DNA from 3 places in the Pandoraea sp. LA3 genome. Region 1 is predicted to be linked to each of the others. Evidence: predicted binding sites of a transcription regulator. Region 1 holds the regulator's gene; each other region holds the start of a gene.
What was found. The regulator HrcA, encoded in region 1, represses chaperone genes, less so after heat shock. The targets are predictions, from matches to a motif close to TTAGCACTCNNNNNNNNNGAGTGCTAA.
Positions count from the first base shown of each region.

Region 2: a site for HrcA is predicted at 3,448-3,474, ahead of rpoH (RNA polymerase sigma factor RpoH). Genes of this name have one in related genera too.
Region 3: a site for HrcA is predicted at 2,297-2,323, ahead of groES (co-chaperone GroES). Genes of this name have one in related genera too.

Region 1 is NZ_PTPY01000028.1:55,368-61,254, reverse strand. It holds gene hemH (ferrochelatase) at 1-271, opposite strand, end outside; gene C5N93_RS08605 (DUF6600 domain-containing protein) at 454-3,030, opposite strand; gene hrcA (heat-inducible transcriptional repressor HrcA) at 3,252-4,280, opposite strand; gene C5N93_RS08595 (NAD kinase) at 4,398-5,306, shown strand; gene recN (DNA repair protein RecN) at 5,330-5,887, shown strand, end outside.
Region 2 is NZ_PTPY01000036.1:802,183-808,069, reverse strand. It holds gene ftsY (signal recognition particle-docking protein FtsY) at 1-75, shown strand, start outside; gene C5N93_RS22115 (LysE/ArgO family amino acid transporter) at 183-809, opposite strand; gene maiA (maleylacetoacetate isomerase) at 826-1,473, opposite strand; gene ybiB (DNA-binding protein YbiB) at 1,637-2,593, shown strand; gene C5N93_RS22100 (nuclear transport factor 2 family protein) at 2,903-3,286, opposite strand; gene rpoH (RNA polymerase sigma factor RpoH) at 3,600-4,448, shown strand; gene cydP (cytochrome oxidase putative small subunit CydP) at 4,885-5,319, shown strand; gene C5N93_RS22085 (cytochrome ubiquinol oxidase subunit I) at 5,309-5,887, shown strand, end outside.
Region 3 is NZ_PTPY01000030.1:390,452-396,338, reverse strand. It holds gene C5N93_RS11835 (DUF4157 domain-containing protein) at 1-2,122, shown strand, start outside; gene groES (co-chaperone GroES) at 2,401-2,691, shown strand; gene groL (chaperonin GroEL) at 2,740-4,386, shown strand; gene C5N93_RS11820 (LysR substrate-binding domain-containing protein) at 4,573-5,577, opposite strand; gene C5N93_RS11815 (MFS transporter) at 5,680-5,887, shown strand, end outside.

The DNA of each region.
Region 1 (5,887 bases):
CGGTGTTGACTTTGAGGGGCGAGCCGTCGCGGGTCCAGACCGTGGCGTACTTCTGGGCAGACGAACGCGAACGGAACGGCAGAATCACCAGCCGCAGCAGCGGTTGCCACACCCACGGCGGGATTTCTACGACACGCGGGTCCGAGAGGAACTCGCGCAGGTATCGGCGCACGGCCGCAGGACGCGGCTCGTCGGGCGTGCCGAGGTTAATCAGCAGTACGGCAGTCTTGCCGGACTGGCCATGCGAAATGGGTTCGGGATCGAAGCGCATGGAGCGTACTTTACCGCAAACACGGCGCAAATCCGGTGGGTGAGATACGCGAAATGACCGCCAGCATGGGCCAGGGGACGGCCAACATCCGGCCCTTGGCCCATATGACGGATATCAGGCAGATGTCGCGGATCGCGGCGGATCGCGGCGGATCGCGGCGAATCACCGCGATTCGCGATGCATCAGCCATGCCGCGGCGCGTCGTCACGGGCGGGACGATGGTCCGCGTTGGGGTGTTCGTCATGATGAACCGCCCCGTGCGAGCCCTCCGGCCGGTTCTCCCGGGGCGTTGGTTGCGGACGCTCCTGCGGTTGCGAATGCGGCTGAGCCTGCGGACGCTCCGGTTGCGCCTGGGGCCTCGGCGCCGGTGCCGCCCGCTCGACCTGCGGCTCGGGGCGCGGCTGGGCACGTTCCTGCGGCGGCGCGCGTTGCGGCTCGGGACGCGGCTGCACGCGCTCGACCGGCGGTTGCGGTTGTGCACGCTGCTGAAGCGGCTGCGGTTCCGCGCGCGGTTGCGTCTGCCACTGCTGGGGACGGCGCGCCGGCTCGGCGGCTTCAGGCTGCACGCGCTGCTGCTGTGGCGCAGGCTGCGCGCCACGCGCTTCGGGTTGCGCCACGGCCGGTGGCGGCGACTGGCGGCGGGTCTGCATGTCGCGCTGCGCGGCCTCGTGTCCCGGTTGAGGAACGGCCTGCGGCGCTTCGACACGTGTCCCCGGCTGACCTTGGACGCTCACGCCCGGCGGATGAGGTACGCCGGATGGCGCCGCCTGCCCTGTCCGCCCATTGCGGTCATTGCGGTCATTGCGGTCATTGCGGTCATTCGGTTGGGCCTGCACCGTCGGCTGTCCCGGATGATTCTGATAATTACCGTGCCCCGGATAGGCGGGATAGCCCGGCTCATTCGGTGCCCCCGGAACTCCCGGAACTCCCGGAACTCCCGGCGTCCCCGGCACACCGGGCTGCCCCGGAACCCCGGCGTGACCGGGCGCGCCCGGCACCCCTGGCTGGCCGGGTACGCCCGGCGCGCCATGCATCGGCGGGACAGCCCCCGTCGCCGGAAGTGCGCCGTGCGCGGGCGTCGCGCCCAACGCGCCGGTCGGCCCCAAGGCTGGCTGCGCAGGGAGCGCCCCATTTGTCCCGATCGGCGCACCGACGGGTCCACGCGTACTGACAACCGTGACTCGCGGCGCCACTGGCGCTGGCCCGTTCGGCCGTCCCGCACCGGGATTGCGGACCTGCTGACCGTTCTGGCCGAACACCAGCGGCGCACCGCCAGCGTTCGGTACCGCATGCAGATTGCTCGTCAGCTCGCGCGACGGGGCGCCGCGCACGACCGGCGCACGCGTCGCCAGCACCTGCCGGTTGAACACGCCCGCCGGCGGTGCGCCTGCTGCCGGACGACTGTTGCCGAACACGCTTTGCTGCACCGGCGCCACGCCCGGCGTATTGCCCACACGCCACGTCTGCGTGCCGCGCGGCGGGGCCGCCAGCGCCGCAGGGGCGCCGACGGCGCGTCCCTGCACGAACGCCTGTGCAGGCATGGTCGACACGGCGCCGCGCACGTTCCGGTTCACGTAGACGTTATTGATATTGGTGATGTTGTTGGTGACATTCGTCGTGCGCACGATCGTCGATCGATTGATGTTCGTGACGTACGACGAACTAGCGTGGTACGCCGGACGGTACGGGTCGTGCGGCCCGAGCGCGAACCATGCGAGCCCGACACCACCGGCCGCAAACGATACGCCCCACGGGTTGCCGCCACTGTTGCCGCCGACCCAGCCGACCAGCGCCGGCGCATAGACCGGACGCACCGCCACCGGCCCCGGCACCCAGCACCAGCGCGCATCGACGTAAGCCCAGCGCCCGTAGTGATACGGCGCGAAGCCCCACGGCGCCTCGTCCACCCAGGTCCAGCCCCACGGATCGACCCAGACCCAATGGCCCGTGCGATACGGCGCCCAGCCAGACGGCACGTTCGACGGCACCCACACCGAGCCGTAACTCGCCGTCTCCTGCCACGAGCCGTAGTCGTCGAGGCTCTCGAAGCCGGTCATGTCACGCGGCACGTAGCGCGCAGACACCGAGGCGTCCTCACGGGCATCGCGATCGCGCATCCACTGATCGAAGACGTCGGCCACGAGCGGGCCGGTCTGTTGCTGCGTCAGGTTCTGGCCCACGAATGCCACACGCTGCCCTTGTTGCAGCGGTACCGACGCGCCCTGCCCGTACGCAGTCCCCGCGCCACGCCAGACACTCACCGTCGTCACGCCATTCGGATCGACGTCGACGCGGTATTCGCCCACCTGCGAGGGCACGAACGCCAGATTCGGCGTATCGATCTCGTACGGCTGATTCGGATCGAGGTTGCGCAGTCGCACGCCCACCGTGCCCTGCGTTACGTTCAGTTGCACATTCTGGTCGGTCACCGCCGAGAGCGTAACGCTCGTCGAAGCGCCCATGCGCACCGCCGTGCCGCCCACGTGCATCTCCGCACGACTGTTGCGGTCGACCCAGACGGCGTCGCCCGTGGTGAGCGGCCGGTTGCGGTCGGCGTAGCGCCACTCGCTATTGCCGGAAGCCGAATAAGGCGCGTAGGTGACGGTGCCGTCGAACTCGCTCAGGCGGGCCACCCGCCCGGGAGGATCGGCGCTCTGCGCCTGTGCGAGCGCAGGCAACCCCGCCGCCCCCAGCACACCCAGCGCCAGCCCGACGCCGAGAGAGCGAACCATCGTTCGCCAGGAAATCAGGGATTTCATAAACACTCCGGGCTCTTTTCGATAGGCACACCGTATGTGGCGTTCGCCATGACATCGGTCACATCGCCGGTCATCAGGTCGGTTCGCCACCGTGTGGTTCTGTCCGAATCCTCGGGCGGGCATCGGACCGTCGGCTCACCGGCGCACCACGAGGGACACCTTGAGCGTAAGCCCACGGCGTGTGACAGCGTGTAAAGGAATGCTACGGGGTTGTAACCGAATCAGTGCTGGCTCAGTGCGTTCGAGAGCAGCTTGGCGGTGATGTCGACGATGGGGATCACGCGTTCATAGGCCATGCGCGTCGGTCCGATCACGCCGAGCGTACCCACGACCTGACCGTCGACTTCGTAGGGCGCGGTGACGACCGTCATTTCCTCGATGGGCACGAGGCTCGACTCGCCGCCGATGAAGATCTGCACGCCGGACGCCCGGCTCGACACGTCGAGCAATTGCAACAGGCCGGTCTTGGACTCGAACACGTCGAACAGCTTGCGCAGCCGCTCCATGTTCGACGACAGATCTTCCACGCCCAGCAGATTGCGCTCGCCCGAGATCAGCACGCTCTCGCGCGTGGTGTCGGCCATCGCATCGCTGCCGGCCTGCACCGCCGCCTGCATCAACGCGCTCATGTCCGAGCGCAGGGCGTCGAGTTCGCCACGCAAGTAAGTGCGCACGTCGTCGAAGCTGTGGCCGCCGAAGTTGGCGTTCAGATAGTTCGCCGCCTCGACCAGTTGCGCCGGGGAATAGTCCTTTTCCGTCAGGATGATGCGGTTCTGCACGTCGCCGTCGGGCGTGACGATGATCAGCAGCACGCGCTTGTCGGACAGGCGCAGGAACTCGATGTGGCGGAAGGTCTGGCTGCGGCGCGGCGTGAGCACCACGCCTGCGAACTGCGACAGATGCGAGAGCACCTGCGCGGCAGACGCGACCAGTTGCTGCGGCCCGGCCGGTTGCAGGCTCGTCTGCACTTGCGACGCCAGATGGTGCACGGCCTCTTCGAGCGGGCGCACCGAAAGCATCGTGTCGACGAACAGACGGTAGGCGCGCGGCGTCGGCACACGGCCCGCAGACGTATGCGGGCTGGCGACGAACCCCAGCGCTTCGAGGTCGGCCATCACGTTGCGGATGGTCGCCGGGGACAGATCGAGTCCCGAATAACGCGAAAGCGTACGCGAACCGACCGGCTGGCCATCGGCGATGTACCGTTCGATCAGGGTTTTGAGAAGCGTTTGCGCACGTTGATCTAGCATGGCAAAAATTGTAACGCGAAACGTAGGTACGCGGCGCACGGTGAACCCTGACACGAGAACCGTTGCAGGCCGTGCGTGCCGATGGTTGCTGTCATCGACTTATGGTGTAATGGCGGCATGAAAACTGGGAGCCCCTTCAAGACCGTGGCGCTCGTCGGGAAGTACCATGCCGACGGCGTTGCCGAACCACTGCTCACGCTTGCGGCATGCATTGCCCAGCGCGGGCATCACGTCGTCTTCGAGCGCGATACGGCGCACAACATCGGCGCCGGCGCCGATCCGTACGGCACGCTCGACATTCAGGAGATCGCCGTCCAGGCCAATGTGGCCGTGGTCGTCGGCGGCGACGGCACGATGCTCGGCGTCGGCCGTCAGCTTGCCGCCTCGAAGGTGCCGCTCATCGGCGTGAACCACGGGCGCGTGGGCTTCATCACCGACATCCCGCTCGACGACATGCGACAGGTCGTGCCCGCCATGCTCGAAGGCCACTTCGAAGCCGAGCAGCGCACGCTGTTGTCCGCGCGCATCGAGCGCGACGGCCAGACGCTCTTCGAGACCCTCGCGTTCAACGACGTGGTCGTGAACCGCTCGGGAATCTCCGGGATGGTCGAGCTGCGTGTCGACGTCGATGGCCGCTTCATGTACAAGCAGCGCTCGGACGGGCTGATCGTCGCCACGCCCACGGGGTCGACGGCTTACGCGCTGTCCGCGACCGGCCCGATCCTGCATCCGCGCCTCGGCGGCGTGGTGCTCGTGCCGATCGCCCCGCATGCGCTGTCGAACCGTCCGATCGTGCTGCCCGATTCGAGCGACATCGTCATCACGATCACGGGCGGGCGCGAGGTCGGCGCCAACTTCGACATGCAGTCGTTTGCCGAGCTGCGTCAGGGCGACAGGATTCTGGTTGGCCGCTCCGAACATCAGGTGACGTTCCTGCATCCGGTGGGCTACAACTACTACGCCACGCTGCGCCGCAAGTTGCACTGGAACGAGCATATCTCCGACGAAGATACGCCGCAGAACTGACTTCACGCCTCACCCGACATCCCATGCTACGCAGTCTCTCGATTCGCGATTTCGTGATCGTCGATCGTCTCGACCTGGAATTCTCCGCCGGCTTCACCGTGTTTTCGGGGGAGACCGGCGCGGGCAAATCGATTCTGATCGATGCACTGGCGCTCGCGATGGGCGAGCGCGGCGACACCAGCATGGTGCGCAACGGGCAGACGCGCGCCGACATCACCGCCGAGTTTGCCGCCGACGCCGAAGCGCGCCCCGACCTCGAAGCCTGGCTGCAAGCGCAGGCGCTCACGCTCGAAGAACATGGTGGCGTGCTGCTGCGCCGCGTGCTCGATGCCGGCGGACGTTCGCGCGCGTTCATCAACGGCACGCCCGCCACGCTCACGCAGTTGCGCGAACTCGGCGAAATGCTCGTCGACATTCACGGGCAACATGCGCATCAGCAACTGCTGCGCCCCGACGCGCAGCGCCGCCTGCTCGACTCCCACGCCGGCGCCACGGCGCTTGCCGCCGACGCCGCCACGGCCCATAAGGAATGGCGACGCCTCGTGAAACGTTGCGAAGAAGCGCACGGACGCGACCGTGAG
Region 2 (5,887 bases), on a different contig from region 1:
ATCGGCGTGGGCGAGAAGGTCGAAGACCTGCAACCGTTCTCGGCACGCGAATTCGCCGACGCGTTGCTCGGATAAGTGTCGTCAGCGTCATAAGCATCCCCGGCGCGCACAAGCGCCTGCAAAAAACGAACGGCCCGCACACTTTCGTGGCGGGCCGTTCGTTTTTCATCCCTCAACCGTCGTTACATCTGCTGCGCGACGAGCCCTGCGCATAGCCCCCACATCATCAGGCCGACGAAGCCGTCGAGGATCTGCCACGCGCGAGCGCGCGAGAACAGCGGCGCCAGCAACCGCGCGCCGTAGCCCAGCGTCGTGAACCAGAGCACGGACGCGATCATCGCACCGCCGGCAAACCACACGTTGGCGGGCGCCGTCTCACGCGCCCCGATGCCGCCGAGCAGAATCACCGTGTCAAGGTACACGTGCGGATTAAGCAGCGAGAGCATCAGCACGAGCACGACTGCGCGCTGCCACGTCATGTTCTGCGTGGCAGCCTTGCTGCCGTCCGCCTGCAACGCCCCCACGCCACGAAACGCTGCACGCCACGCGCGCAAGCCGTAGAGAAACAGGAACGCCGCACCGCCCCACGTCACGATCGTGATGAAGCTCGGATACGCGGCGATGATGCCGCCCATGCCGGCCACGCCCGCTGCGATCAGCACCATGTCGCAGATCGCGCAGACCGTCACCACCACGCCTACGTGACGCTTCAGAATCCCCTGACGCAATACGAATGCATTCTGTGCACCGATTGCCATGATGAGGCTGGCGCCGAGCGCCATGCCCCGCCAGAAAGCCGGATCGATCATCGAGTTGCGTACTCTCTCACTCTGCGTCGGGTTGGGCTTCAGGCGCCGCGCGCTGGAACGCTTCGAGCGTGGCGCAGTGTGCGTCGATGGCCGCAATGCGCGGGTACGGCGTGAGGTCCACCTTGAAGCGTCTGGCGTTGTAGATCTGCGGGATGAGGCAGCAGTCCGCAAGCGTCGGCGTGTCGCCGAGCACGAACTTGCCCGGTGCCTTCTGCGCCGCGAGGCGCGCTTCGAGTGCCGTGAAGCCTTCCACGATCCAGTGCACGTACCAGGCGTTCTTCTGCTCCTCCGTCACGCCCATGTCGTGCTTGAGGAAACGCAGCACGCGCAGGTTGTCGATCGGATGGATGTCGGCCGCGATGTCCAGCGCCAGCGCACGCACCTGTGCACGTGCGACAGGGTCTGCCGGCAAGAGGGCGGGCGTGGGATGCACGTCTTCCAGATACTCGATGATGGCGAGCGACTGGTGGATGTTCACGTCGCCGTCGACGAACGTCGGCACCAGCGCATTGACGTTGAGCGCGCGGTAGGCCGGCTTGAGCTGTTCACCGCCGTCGCGTACCAGATGCACCGGTACGGTGTCGTAGTCGAGCCCCTTCAGGTTCAGAGCGATACGCACCCGATACGCGGCGGAACTGCGGAAATAGCTGTACAGCGTGGACATGGCAGACCTCGAAAGCGGAAATGGGGGAGATGCGTGGGCCGTACCCGGCGTCAGACGTCGCATCCGAACCCGAGATGGTACTGCAAGCGCTCGCCCCGATGACACATGATTGCGTATGATGGATGCATCCTCGCATCCGTCCACGAACGTCGACAGAAACGTCATGACCTCCGCTGCCCCATTTGCCTGCGCCCCGCTGCTCAAGATCATCGCCCGTGGCGCCAAGGGTGCCCGCGCACTGAGCGCCGACGAAACCCGCACGCTGTTCGACGCCATCCTCGCCGGACGCGTGTCGCCCGCCGAGCTGGGCGGCGTGCTGATCGCGTATCGCATCAAGGGCGAGACCCCCGTCGAACTGCGCGCCATGCTCGACGCGGCGCATGCCACCTTCACGCCGCTCGTCGCACCGACCGACGCGCCGCCTCCCGTGCTCCTGCCCAGCTACAACGGCGCGCGAAAACAGCCGAATCTGACGCCCCTGCTGGCATTGTTGCTCGCACGCGAGGGCATCCCGGTGCTGGTCCACGGGCAACATCACAGCGGGGTGAATCGCGTCGGCACGCAAGCGATTTTTGCGGAACTGGGACATCACGCGTGCGGCTCGGCCGCCGAAGCCGAAGCGGCGCTGCGCGCCCGGCGCGTCGCCTATCTGCCGATCGCCGCGCTCTCGCCCGCGCTGGAACGCCTGCTGGAGATGCGCGCACCGCTGGGCGTACGCAATTCTGGGCATACGGTCGTGAAGCTGTTGCAACCGTTCGCCGGACCGGCGCTGCGTCTGGTGAACTACACCCATCCGGAGTATCGGGAGACGTTGGGCGAGATGTTCGCCGACGCTGCCAACAGCGCCGCCCCGGGCGTGCTGCTCGCTCGCGGCACCGAAGGCGAACCTGTCGCCGACGCCCGGCGTCAGACCGCCATCGAGGGCTTCTCGGACGGCACCTACCGTCTGTGGCAATCGGCCGAGGAAGGCGCCACCGGCACGCCGCCGTCACTCCCTGCCGCCGGCGCGCCGGCCACCGCCCGGTGGATCGAGGCCGTGCTCGCGGACGACGTTCCGGTGCCCGCCCCGATCGCCCGTCAAGTCGAAGTGATTTGTCAGGCACTCGGGACTACAGGGTGATCGGCGGCGCCGCGGCGCGATCTGGCGCCCGGCATCGACGATACCGACGATACCGACCGTCGTAGCGGCTTGGCGTCGCTACGTGAGACAGGTTTCCTACCGCGCCCCTGCATTACGCCCGCAACGTCGGCTATTCGCTCGAATTCCGACGCAAACGCGAAATACCTAAGAAAAATCCGATTTTTTCGGAACAATTCATCCCGAAAGCCATCAAATCTTCTGTTTTGGAGAGGACGCCCGATCCGTGTCGGGCGAGAGGCGGGTGACGCAGCAACCCATGGGAAGCATGGAAAAGCGCCGCCGGAGATGTCAGTCCGACGGCGCCATGCGGGTCGCCTGCCACGAGATCAGATGCCAGACACCGGCTTCGAGCACATGCACGGCGGTGTAGACCATCTGAGAGTTGAGTGAGCCGGTCGCGGTTTCCAGCTCGACGTCGAGTTTGCCAGTCACGACGACCGTGTCGCCGAATTCGCGTAGCTCCTGGGAAGTGACATCGATGGCGGCGTATTTCCGGCGGCCCGAGCTGAGGGCGTTGAGAAATTCGCCTTTCGACTCGCGTTTGCCGTTCGAATGGACGTAGAACAGACCATCCGCAAGGTGCGTTTCGAGCACGTCGATATTGCCGTCGATCATCGCCTCGAAGCGCGCCGATTCGCGTCGCCGCACCTCGTCAATGTGCTTGCCAGCCATGCTGATCCTCCCGTCTTCGCCATCACTATTCGCTCGCGGCTTGGGTTGCAATTTACACCATCCGAGTCACGTTTGCGCCAGTGACTTCTCCCGTTTGACGGGGGGTGCTGGAAAACCCCGAGACACCGGAAACTTCCCGCCCGGTAAGGGTTCTAACGTCTTTAGCACTCATCGAAAGAGAGTGCTAAAATGCTTTCCCAGAGGCTAACCAGGAGTCCACCACTTGAGTACTGCCGCCAACAAGCATCCGACGACGCCGGCCACCGGCACGGCGCCGAATTCGCGTGCCCTCGCTCTTGCCCCGTCGGCGTTGATGCTGCCGGGCAGTCTGGGCAATATCGACAGCTATATTCAGGCTGTCCATCGCATTCCCATGCTTTCCGCCGAGGAAGAGCAGTCGCTCGCCAAGCGTCTGCGTGAAAAAGACGACCTCGAAGCCGCTCGTCAGCTCGTGCTCTCGCACCTGCGTCTGGTGGTCTCGATCGCGCGTAACTACCTCGGTTACGGCCTGCCGCATGCGGACCTGATTCAGGAAGGCAATATCGGCCTGATGAAGGCCGTCAAGCGCTTCGACCCGACGCAGGGTGTCCGGCTCGTGTCGTACGCCATGCACTGGATCAAGGCCGAGATTCACGAATACGTGTTGAAGAACTGGCGCACGGTCAAGGTCGCCACGACCAAGGCGCAGCGCAAGCTGTTCTTCAACCTGCGCAGCCAGAAGCAGGGCCTTCAGGCCTTCACGCCGGAAGAGATCGATCAGGTCGCCCGCGATCTGAACGTCAAGCGTGAAGACGTCATCGAGATGGAAACCCGCATGTCGGGCGGCGATATCGCGCTCGAAGGTCATAGCGACGACGGCGACAGCGCAAGCTTCGCCCCGATCGCCTATCTGGCCGACTCCCATCAGGAGCCGACCGCCGTGATCGCAGCGCGCGAGCGCGACCATCTGCAAAGCGATGGTCTGCAAACGGCGCTCGGCCGTCTCGACCCGCGTAGCCGCCGCATCATCGAAGCGCGCTGGCTGTCGGTCGCCGACGACGGCAGCGGTGGCGCCACGTTGCACGAGCTGGCTGACGAATTCGGCGTGTCCGCCGAGCGCATCCGCCAGATCGAAGTGGCCGCGATGAAGAAGATGAAGGGTGCACTGCAAGCGTACGCCTGATGGCGGCGCGCCTGACGATGTGACGATGCACGCGTAACACCCGAGTCGGGGACGTCCCAGGCAACACGCGACAAATTGCCACACGACACCCGGCTCCGCGCCGGCAGAAAACCGCCGGCAGCCAAGCCCCATAAAGGCCGACAAAGCCCCGTGACATTCACGGGGCTTTTTTTGTCCATCGAAAGTTCACCCGCCATCTGCGCGAGACTTGATGCATCGCAAGGTCGTGCCCCAGGCCCGTCGATAGAATCGGCTCGTACGTGGCCATGCTACGTGCGAAGGACGGCCCGGGGGCCGTTCGCCGCGCCGGACCCTTGTCTCGAATCCGCTTCTCATCTGCCACGCTCGTGGCGGCAGATCCGCATCGAACCAGCGTCATCTGCGTGTCATCCGCCCCCGTGCGCTGCGGTTTGACATTTTCAAGCGATAAGGCAAAATGCGCCGAAAGTCGACGCTGTTCCCAACACACGACTTTCGACGCCAGGAGCCGTCACGGATGGACACCCACTCTCCTAGCAGTCCGAAGCCTCTCGCCGCGACCGCCGCCGCTGTCGTGTCGTCAGGCAACGCACCAGGCGGCGCACCGACATCGACGTCAGCCACCGCATCCGCCGCCCCACCGGCATCCGGCGCACTAGCCTGGATAATCCGGCGCTGGCGCACCCGCCCTTCCCGCTTTGCCCTCGAAATCCTGATCGTACTCGCGATCAAGGTAGTACTCCTTTTCATTCTGAAGCACGCGTTCTTCGACGCTCCGATGGCCAAGCACATGCAGTTGCCGCCGGACGTCGTGGCCCGCGCCCTCATCGGGCCGCAGGCCGTCGAAGCGCAGTCCCCCACCAAAAATCAAGGTGTCCGCCATGATCAGTAGCGAAGTCGTCGACCTCTCGCGCTTGCAGTTCGCCATAACGGCGCTGTATCACTTCCTGTTCGTCCCGCTCACACTGGGCCTGTCGTGGCTGCTCGTCATCATGGAGTCGGTCTACGTGATGACCGGCAAGCAGATCTACAAGGACATGACCCAGTTCTGGGGCAAGCTCTTCCTGATCAACTTTGCGATGGGCGTGACCACCGGTCTCACGCTCGAATTCCAGTTCGGGACCAACTGGGCGTACTACTCCCATTACGTTGGCGACATCTTCGGTGTGCCACTCGCCATCGAAGGGTTGATGGCGTTCTTCCTCGAAGCGACGTTCGTCGGCCTGTTCTTCTTCGGATGGAACAAGCTCTCGCGCATCGGCCACCTGGCGACGACGTTCGCGGTGGCCCTCGGCTCGAACCTCTCCGCGCTGTGGATTCTCGTGGCGAACGGCTGGATGAACAATCCGGTCGGCGCGCACTTCAATTACGAGACCATGCGCATGGAGCTCAACAGCATCTGGGAAGTAGTCTTCAACCCGGTGGCGCAGGTGAAGTTCGTGCATACGCTCTCGGCCGGT
Region 3 (5,887 bases), on a different contig from region 1:
GGGCGAGCGGGCGCTGCAACTTCGCGGCCGCGCCGGCGCACCGGGTTCGTTGCAAAGTGCACGGGCCACCCCCACCGTCCAGCGGGTGAACATTAGCGGGCATCAATACTCGGTGGAGCAGGCCATCGCAGCAGTGCTGGATGAACTGGGGACTCCCGCCCCCCGCATCGACGCGCGCTTCCGGCCGCTGATCGCGCAGCCCGAGATTCTGCGCGAGGTCGTCGAAGATATCGATCAGCGGTACACGGAGAAATCACTCGACGGCGAAGACCATTTCTTTGAGATTCTCGAAGATACGTTCGAGACCTGGTACGAGTGGACGGCGCGCAATCGCCGTCCCCCGCCTGGTTTGGAAGTGACTGTCGATCCGCTCGATCTGCCGCACGAGACTCCGCTGCCCGTACGGCAAGAGCATGCACGGCAGATTCGACTTCAGATCGAAGGCATCAACTCGCTGTCGGTCGAGCAATGGCTAGGCAATGTCCTGTTGAACCGGATGAAGTCCACGGATACGCAGATATCGTCAAAATTTGCCACCGATACCGGCAAGCGTGTCGCGCAGACCATCGATGGGTATCTGCTCAAGGACGATGAGCTCGCGCTGTTCTTCATGAATACCGTCTTGCGGCGTCTTGAAGACATTGTGAGCAAGCATAAGGAATATGCAGGCAACGCGGCGGTGCAAGGGATCATCCGGGCCGCGCAAACGGCCATTGCCGTGGGCAAGAACGTCTACCTGATTTTCCGGAACATGAACGGCCAGATGTACCTCGACTGGCTCGCTAAAAATGGTCTGGAAGGCGGTGTCGGACGTAATTCGGGCGAAGGCGACAACACGTGGTTCCGTGCCAAATTCGCCGACGGCATTCACCTTGCGTCAGCCAACGGCGGTGCTCTCGAACGCAATGCCGTGCTTCACAATCCCGACCAATGTATCGGCGGACCGATGGCCATTCTTTGGCACGGCCGCGAAGAAGAAGCCGTCGCCACGCTGCAAGAGAATTTCCGACGCTTTCGCGACGAATATGCGCGGCTGGCCAGCGCGTGCCATACGCAACGGCAGTCGGTCGCGCAGAAGCGATATGACGTTGAAAACCGGGGGGCTTATCTCGCGAAAGTTAACGATTCCAATCGGTTCAGCGCCTTATTCCGTATGCCCGCCTCGGCGCCAAAATCACCTGATACGCTGGCGCAGGAACTGCAGGATGCGACCCTAACGCTGGGTACGCTCGAAGGGCAGTTGACCGAGATATCGGCCCGATACCGGCAATCGGCGACCGAGTATCGGAGCGCCATATTGCGGCACCTTGGAAATTACGACGTCAACAGCAATCTGGGGCAGGCCTGGATGGAAGGCCGAGACGCTACGAGCCGAATCGAGCAGGTGTTAGGAAACGTGCTGGAGTATGTGCAACGTTTCGGCATCGACAACGTGAGGAACGTCCGGATGAACGTTCGCTACGATCTGGCGTCTCCCGTGTTCGGTAGCGGCCATTTGCCAGCGCAGCCTGACGTGGGTGCCGAAGACTTCGTCAAGGCGTCGCGCGAAGCCGGCCAGGTCTCGGTGCCTGAGCTCAGTCGATTCAAACGCGAAAAACTCGACACGCCGCCGGATCCGTCGAGCAAGCAGCAAACCTTGCACGACCTCGGCCATCGACACAGCGACGTCTTTACTGCGCAACAGGCCATGGATGCTTCGTTGCAGAACGTCCGGCACCATTTCGGCGTCGGGCGTGCACCCGGGCGTGGCATGAACTGCCTGATTTATGCGGTCCTGCTGGCATCCGGGCGTAATCCGACACAGCAGCAAGTGGACCATATCCGGGCGAGCGCGATGGACCTCGGTCTGGTCGGGCTGCTCGACATGTTCGATCTGAATCAGGGCGGCGGGCAGGCGGTGCTGCAAATGATCGTCAATCAGATTGGCGCGTTCACGTTGCACGTTGTCAGCGTGAATCCGGTGACTGGGGGGTTTTCGAGCTACGAGACCTACAATCTCGGCGGTGGCCCAGTGCTCACGATCCTTCACACCGGCAATCACTTCACGCCGCTGTTCGGTGATCCGACCGCCTTCCAGGCGGCACTGGATCCTGGCGTACCCCGCATCCCCCACACCCTCTAGCTGAGATCGTCACGTATGTGGTTGATTTCAAAAAGTTTGCGTCTGATGTCGATCTGACGAGATCAAAGTTGAGTGAGCAAAGTCCGGAATTCAGTGCATCTCGTCAGTAATTTCACTTTTCTTCACCCCCGGGAAAACCCCGCGTCTTGAAATCGTAAAACCCCGTCCCTATAATTAGCACTCGTTGGCGCAGAGTGCTAACGCCATGAATTCACCAGATATGCAAATGATTGCATATTTAGTTTTGACGATCTCACTGAGAGAAAGAGGAGCTTGTAATGAACCTTCGTCCCTTGCATGACCGCGTTATTGTCAAGCGCCTGGACAACGAAACGAAGACCGCATCGGGCATCGTGATCCCGGACGCGGCTGCTGAAAAGCCGGACCAGGGCGAGATCCTGGCCGTCGGCCCGGGCAAGCGCGATGATCAAGGCAAGTTGATCGCACTCGACGTGAAGGTGGGCGACCGCGTTCTGTTCGGCAAGTACGCCGGCCAGAGCGTGAAGGTCGATGGCCAGGAACTGCTGGTCATGCGCGAAGAAGACATCATGGCCGTCGTGGCCCAGTAAGTCTTTCCCCCAAAGACATCTACGTAAAGTATTCAAGGAGTTACAGCAATGGCAGCTAAAGAAGTCGTTTTCGGCGATGCCGCTCGTGCCAAGATGGTCGAGGGTGTCAACATCCTGGCCAACGCCGTCAAGGTGACCCTGGGCCCGAAGGGCCGTAACGTCGTGCTCGAGCGCAGCTTCGGCGGCCCGACCGTGACCAAGGACGGTGTGTCGGTCGCCAAGGAAATCGAACTCAAGGACAAGCTCCAGAACATGGGCGCGCAAATGGTCAAGGAAGTGGCTTCCAAGACCAGCGACAACGCCGGTGACGGCACCACCACCGCAACGGTGCTGGCGCAGTCGATCGTTCGCGAAGGCATGAAGTACGTTGCCTCGGGCATGAACCCGATGGACCTGAAGCGCGGTATCGACAAGGCCGTTGCTGCCGCCATCGAAGAACTGCGCAAGATCAGCAAGCCCTGCACCACGAACAAGGAAATCGCTCAAGTCGGCTCGATCTCGGCCAACAGCGATACCTCGATCGGTGACTACATTGCCAAGGCGATGGACAAGGTCGGCAAGGAAGGCGTGATCACCGTCGAAGACGGCAAGTCGCTGCAAGACGAGCTGGACGTCGTCGAAGGTATGCAATTCGACCGCGGTTACCTCTCGCCGTACTTCATCAACACCCCGGAAAAGCAAGTCGCGATCCTGGAGAACCCGTTCGTCCTGCTGTTCGACAAGAAGGTCTCGAACATCCGTGACCTGCTGCCGGTGCTCGAGCAAGTCGCCAAGGCTGGCCGTCCGCTGCTGATCATCGCCGAAGACGTCGAAGGCGAAGCCCTCGCAACGCTGGTGGTCAACAACATCCGTGGCATCCTGAAGACCTGCGCCGTCAAGGCTCCGGGCTTCGGCGACCGCCGCAAGGCCATGCTGGAAGACATCGCCATCCTGACGGGCGGCCAGGTCATCGCCGAAGAAATCGGCCTGACGCTGGAAAAGGCTACGCTGGCTGAGCTGGGTCAAGCCAAGCGCATCGAAATCGGCAAGGAAAACACCATCATCATCGATGGCGCCGGTGAAGCCGTGAACATCGAAGCACGCGTCAAGCAGATCCGTGCCCAGATCGAAGAAGCCACCAGCGACTACGACCGTGAAAAGCTGCAAGAGCGCGTGGCCAAGCTGGCCGGCGGTGTTGCCGTGATCAAGGTCGGTGCTGCGACCGAAGTCGAAATGAAGGAAAAGAAGGCACGCGTGGAAGACGCGCTGCACGCTACCCGCGCTGCCGTGGAAGAAGGCATCGTCCCGGGCGGCGGTGTTGCGCTGCTGCGTGCTCGCGTTGCCGTGTCGGACCTCAAGGGTGCCAACGCTGACCAGGACGCCGGTATCAAGATCGTGCTGCGCGCGATGGAAGAGCCGCTGCGTCAGATCGTCACCAACGGTGGCGAAGAAGCCAGCGTCGTCGTGGCCAACGTGGTTGCCGGCAAGGGCAACTACGGCTACAACGCATCGTCGGGCGAGTACGGCGATCTGGTGGAAATGGGCGTTGTGGACCCGACGAAGGTCACCCGCACCGCACTGCAAAACGCCGCTTCGGTGTCGGGCCTGCTCCTGACGACCGACTGCGCCGTTGCCGAACTGCCGAAGGAAGATGCTCCGATGGCCGGCGGTATGGGCGACATGGGCGGTATGGGCGGCATGGGCATGGGCATGTAAGTCTCGCAAGAGACGGCATGCACGGAGCGCCGTGAGGCGCTTCGAATGTCTGGCCTCCGGGCGTCGGTGCAAGATCATCGATCTACGTACCGTCGCCCAACGCCAAAACGGCAACACATTCTCCCGAATGCGTTGCCGTTTTTTTATGCGCCGCCGTTTGAGCTCTGACGACGCGGGCGTTCGCCGTCAGTCTTTCCCCGATGCTTTCGGGCGGGCGGCGATATCCGGCGGTGCGACAGTCTCGGTTGCCCCATCGTCGCGCCTGAGCGGGAATGGAGAGCCGGCAAGCGGTGTCATGGCCGCGATCTCGTCCTGCATCCAGTCCCAGAAGGCGTGGATCGCGCGCTCGCGCGGATGATTTTCCCGCCAGTTCACATGGTATTCCAGACTCGGCGGAATACAGACGTCCCCGATCTGCACCAGTTCACCCGCAGCGAGCGTATCGCGCACGAGCAGGCTGCGAGAGGTCGCAACGCCTTGTCCCGCGATGGCGGCCCGCAGGAGCAACCCCGAATCGTCGAAGATCGGCCCGCGCGTGGGCTCGTGCGGCGGCAAACCGGCAGCCACCTGCCAGTCGCGCCACGAGCGGTGGGCGAAACGCAGCATCGGCAACTTGTGGATGTCGGCCACCGTAAAGTCCGGTACCTGCGCGACGACGTCAGGATGGCAGACAGCGATGACAAAGTCGTCGAGCAACTTGCGTGTCACGAACCCGGTTTCTTCTACGCGCTGATGCCAGATACCGACGTCGACCGAATACGGATCGGGCGCGGCGATATCTGCATGAATGCGCACGACCAGATCGATGCCCGGGTGCCGCTCGCTGAATCGCGATAGCCGGGGAATCAGCCATTGCGCCGCAAGATCGGTCATCACGCTGATTTCCAGACGGACGATGGCGGGTGTCGCATGGGGCGCAATGCCGGCCTTGGCCTCGTTCATTGCTTCGTCGAGTTCCGACATACCAATGCGCACTCGTTCGGCCAGGCGGGCGCCGACGCTGGTCGGAATCATCCGTGCCCCCACGCGGCGAAAGAGGGCCGTGCCTAACTGCTGCTCCAGCGCGCGCATGTGATGGCTGACAGCACTGTGCGTCAAATTCAATTCTTCGGCGGCGCGCGTGAAACTGCGGTGACGGGCAGCCGCTTCAAGCGCACGCAGGGATTGGAGGGGAGGGAGGTGCTGGAACATGATGTCAAATTCTACTCACAATACGAGCGCAAAGGTTTCGTTGGCTTCAACGCACGGTTCCGCAGACAATCGATACCCAAGCAAGTGATTAGGGTTTACTCCATGTCGAAAGCACTCAGAATCTTCGTGCTGTTTGCCTGCGGATACTTCGTCTCCTACGTGTATCGCGGTGTGAACATCGGATTTGCGCCATTCATGACGCGCGAACTCGGCCTCTCGTCCGCTGACCTCGGTCTGCTCACGAGCCTCTATTTCCTCGGTTTTGCCGGGGCGCAATTGCCTGCGGGCGTGTTGCTCGACAAGTTCGGGC